DNA from 2 places in the Candidatus Kuenenia sp. genome. Region 1 is predicted to be linked to the other one. Evidence: riboswitches for the same ligand, from Rfam matches in the RefSeq annotation. Region 1 holds a riboswitch; the other holds the start of a gene.
The links. A riboswitch is a leader RNA that binds a small molecule or an ion and turns the genes downstream of it on or off. The one in region 1 is predicted to bind cyclic di-GMP.

Region 1 (2,207 bases):
CTGTCCCGTCTCATTATGATTGTCTGAACGTCAGGTAGTGCTTGTTCCCTGAGCATCTGCGGCTATGATTACGCCCGGGTCATCTTCCAGTGTGTGGGTGTAGTCATAGCCGTAACTGCAACCGGCAGTGGTAAATGAAGTATTTGGGGACAAAATGTCCGATACCGCCGTCAGATTCAGATTATTCGCTTCGCTAACGTCGCTATCGCCTGGGCAACGAAAGATTTTTCGCTCAATTATATATTTATTGTATAATGTGCCGAGCGATTCCATGCCCGTGCTTCCTCCGGCCGGAAATGCCCCATCCTGATCATTAGCATACATTCGAAGCGCCAGCAATATGCTTCAGGTTTGATGCACACTGCGTTCTACGTGCGGATTCCCGCGCCTTTCCCAAAACCGGCAAGAGGATAGATACCAGAATGCCAATAATTGCAATTACTACCAGCAATTCGATTAATGTAAAACCAGAAATCCCCCGGGTTTTTAATTTGAACATGGCAAGTATCTCATGAAAATGAAGGTGGATTGTAATTGACACCCTTGAACAAGTAATAAAAAAGGGCAATATCCATTATGAATATCACCCTTTTTAAAGTAATACTATTTTGAAAAGCGTCACTTACTGTGCTATATATGTATCTGTCCCTGTTACATCAGCAACATCTGCGTAAATATCATCATATGTCGAACCATTATAATATCCACAAGTTGTCGTGCCCTTCCATTCCACATGACCATCGAGGTACAGCACATTTTGCCCGGTTTCATTATGATTGCTAGAAAGACCACTTGTGGAGGTTCCTTGTTTATCCGCTGCCAGCGCAACACCAGGATCATCTGCTGCCGTGTGATTATCATCATAACCATAACTACAAGTAGCCATCGCTAAATGTTGTATTGGCAGTTGTAATTGTATCTGCAGGTTTTAATCCTAAAATGGCATCCTCTGTCACATCACTATCACTTGGGCAACGAAATATTTTTCTGTCAGTAATATATGTATTAAACAATTGTCCCAAGGAAGTCATACCTGTACCCTTATTGGGAAAAGCTTCACCATTATCATTGGCAAACATATTCAGCGCCAGTCCAATCTGTTTCAAATTTGATGCGCATTGCGTCTTTCGTGCCGATTCACGCGCCTTACCAAGCACCGGCAGCAGTATACCGGCAAGGATGCCGATAATGGCAATTACCACCAGCAGCTCAATCAGGGTAAAACCCGCATTCCTCCACTTTCTAAGTTTTAACATTTGTACTCTCCCATTAAAAAAAGTTGTTTAAGACAACACCATCACAAAATACATCGAATCGGCGCCTAAACGTAAAAAATATACTCATCCCTTATCTTCGTGTTAAAAAAATGCCACCGTTCGTATATCTCAATCTGTTTTTTTACCTTCTTTATTCAAAAAAAAAGACCCAAAACCATAGTAATGCAAAAGGCTTGGGTCTTTATTATAATGCACGTTTACCAGAAGCACTTTGTTAAGATTTCCCGATAATTTTCTATAAGTCTTAAGCATTTTCAGTATTATGCGCTACAATCTGCTTGTGATCTCTGCAATATGGTGAAAGCGTAATGAATGGCCCGAAAATTCTTATCCTTCTCACAAAGTGCGAACATCTCAATTCGGCAACCTGGCAATCTTTACGTATAAAGAACTCACGCTTAAGACCCATGGCTTTGCGTCCCAAACTTGCGGTTGGTTTGCCTTTTTCAATCGATGAAATATTCGGCGGTACTGTACCACAAAGAAAATAAATGTCAATTATTATTTCCATTAAGATAGAGCAAAAACATTTTTTCCCGGTATTATACTATTACGGTGTATAAACCTTTCGTGTATTATGGTTAAAATCTTTTTGGTTACGGAGTTGCGGAGCTTTTGTTATATTTAATTTTGTATTCATGCCATTGCAGGTATTTTGTTATACTTATGCAAAAAGTAAATGGGAAGAATGGCCTTTTTTTCGTTATCACAATAAAGAAAAAACAATATCGCTGGAAATTTTTTCGTAATAAGATATACACTGCAAATAAACAAAGAGTCGTTTATTCCCTATAATAAAGTATGGGAGGTTGATATAACATGCGTGAAGCAATGTTTTATGAAAAACTCGGCGATTGTAAGGTAAAATGCCACCTTTGTAATCATACATGTGTGATTACTGATGGCAAAAGAGGCATTTGCCATGTCAGG
Region 2 (2,207 bases), on a different contig from region 1:
TATCTTCGATATTATGCGTGGAAGGTAGTTTTATATTGGCAATAAACTTACCGTTACTATTAAGATTTATCGTCTTTGACTGGAAGCTCACATATGCCTCTATTACAGAAGGCGTCTCGACTGGTGTTGATGTGGGAGTTGCAGAAGGTTCTGTTGGCGTTGCCGCAGGCGTGGCAAATGACGTTGGTGTAGGCGTTATTTCGGCATCAGTAATCAAACCTCCCGGAACCAGCAATTCAACATCATCCCCGGATATCTCTGCCGAAACTTCCAAAACAGAGGTTGAGTATGGCGCAACAGTTGCGGTAGGCGTCACAACGGGCGAGGTGGTTGCAATTGGAGATGCCGTTGCAACAGGAGTTGGAGAACCTGCCGGCAAAGGAGAAGCAACGGCAATGGGAGAAGGCGTTGGGGTTCCTGTAGGGGAAGCCTTTTCGTTAATAACGACGCTTACAATCTCCACTTTATCGCCTGATTGAAGAACAAGGTCCATATCCTCCAACGCAATTCCCTCTTCAATCTCAAATGGAAATTCATATGGCTTTGCGATATCGTTCACTTCTGTTTCAATTACCAAGGCACATGTTTTATTGGCATACAGTAGTGTATCAAGATGTATTAAATTGGATATTGATAATTTTACTTTTCCATTTTTGTTTATTTCAACACTTGCATCTAATTTGTCTCCATCAAAAGCGCTTGAATCACTGACGGTAAGGCTGGTTTTATAAAGGGTATCCGCTCCAGCCCCCTCCACTACAAACGACAAATAAATACCTGTAAATACAATCGTCCATACACTTAAAACTAATTTCCTTTTCATCATTTTACTCCTTTCCAAAAAAAATTTCTCTAACAAAAACAACAATTTTATACCCATTGTAAAATAAAAAAACCCAAGACAATATGCCACATATGCCTTGGGTTTTGGGTTATCTTAAAAGCCTATTGAAATCTTGAACCTAATCAATAAAGCATCACATTTTATAAAAGGGATTCAACCGTAAGTTTATAGCTAAACCTTTTACAAACAAAATACTTACCGGCTCAGCGCCTGATCAATAAACAGCTTTTACACCATTATAGGTGGCAACCTGGCATTCTTTCCAAAAAATAAGACCCATGGCTTTGCGTCCCAACCTCACGATTGGTTTGCCTTTGTATGCACACTTTTACCAAAATACATTAATTAGTCAAGAAAATTATCGCGGTTTGGCAAAAAAAATATTTTAAAATATTTGTAACTCTTTAGTCTTTTTAAAAAGACTTTAACTTTTATGTTTACAACACACATTCCGACACCGAGGGAGGATGTGTGCAGTAAGCATAGCAACAGTTCAGCCGGTTTGAAATGTATGTGGAATACAACTTGGTTAAGAAATATTTACGGTCTCACTCGAAACCACTGGCTGGCTAATAGTACCGGTTTGATCTCTGTAACCACAAAAAAGTCACACTGCTTAACTCCTTATTGTAAACCTCTATCATCCCCCTTTTCTCATGAATGCTCAATCTGTGTAGATTTTTTTTAAGCCATTCGTTCTCCACCTTCAATTTCCTTATTTGCCGATACAACTCATCTATTACTTTCTCCTTCTCTCCGACTAACTTCGCCTCCTTCTCCTGAAATATCCCACCTAATCCTTCTATCGCTCGTTTACGCCATTTTGCTATTTGCGTCCTATGCATTTCGTACTGTGATGACAACTCTGCTAGCGTTTTTTCATCCCTGATCGCTTCTAATGCCACTTTTGCCATAAATTCTGTATTAGAACTCTTTCTCATTTTTCAGACCTCCATTGTTATTATATCCTACCCAAAATGCATCTTAACTACTGGTCTGAAAATGCCAGTCAATTATAGTTCGCAAAGATATCTGCAGCGGTTGATGAACTCTTAACGAAAACAATACGGCGCAATGGCAACCAGCTTGTTGAAAACCAAACAGCGTTTACTCCCCATAGCCTTGATTGAAATGTTATGCACTTGTTTTATTAAATGAGTGGACTTTATTTTCAATTCTGTTTTTTCCGCTCGCTTTTATTGTGTACATGAGATTATCAGCTTCTTTTATTAATTCATTCAATTTGCAAGATTCGGAGCATGTGACAAGGCCTATGCTAAAAGTCACCGGCCAATTATTTTCATGCACCATATCTAAAAGAGCATGTCGTAATTTATTTAAAGCTGTAATAGCACTTTGAGCA

Region 2: it holds a riboswitch for cyclic di-GMP, as region 1 does, so the genes downstream of both, M5U24_RS00555 (hypothetical protein) here and M5U24_RS16070 (DUF1559 domain-containing protein) in region 1, are expected to answer to the same signal.

The regions. Positions count from the first base shown of each region.
Region 1 covers NZ_JAOSKF010000022.1:231,764-233,970, reverse strand. The annotation lists gene M5U24_RS16085 (hypothetical protein) at 31-324, opposite strand; gene M5U24_RS16080 (type II secretion system protein) at 314-499, opposite strand; gene M5U24_RS16075 (hypothetical protein) at 623-886, opposite strand; gene M5U24_RS16070 (DUF1559 domain-containing protein) at 873-1,256, opposite strand; cyclic di-GMP riboswitch class I at 1,636-1,729, opposite strand; gene amrS (AmmeMemoRadiSam system radical SAM enzyme) at 2,097-2,207, shown strand, end outside.
Region 2 covers NZ_JAOSKF010000001.1:111,503-113,709, forward strand. The annotation lists gene M5U24_RS00555 (hypothetical protein) at 1-826, opposite strand, end outside; cyclic di-GMP riboswitch class I at 1,086-1,167, opposite strand; gene M5U24_RS00560 (hypothetical protein) at 1,414-1,785, opposite strand; gene M5U24_RS00565 (GGDEF domain-containing protein) at 1,979-2,207, opposite strand, start outside.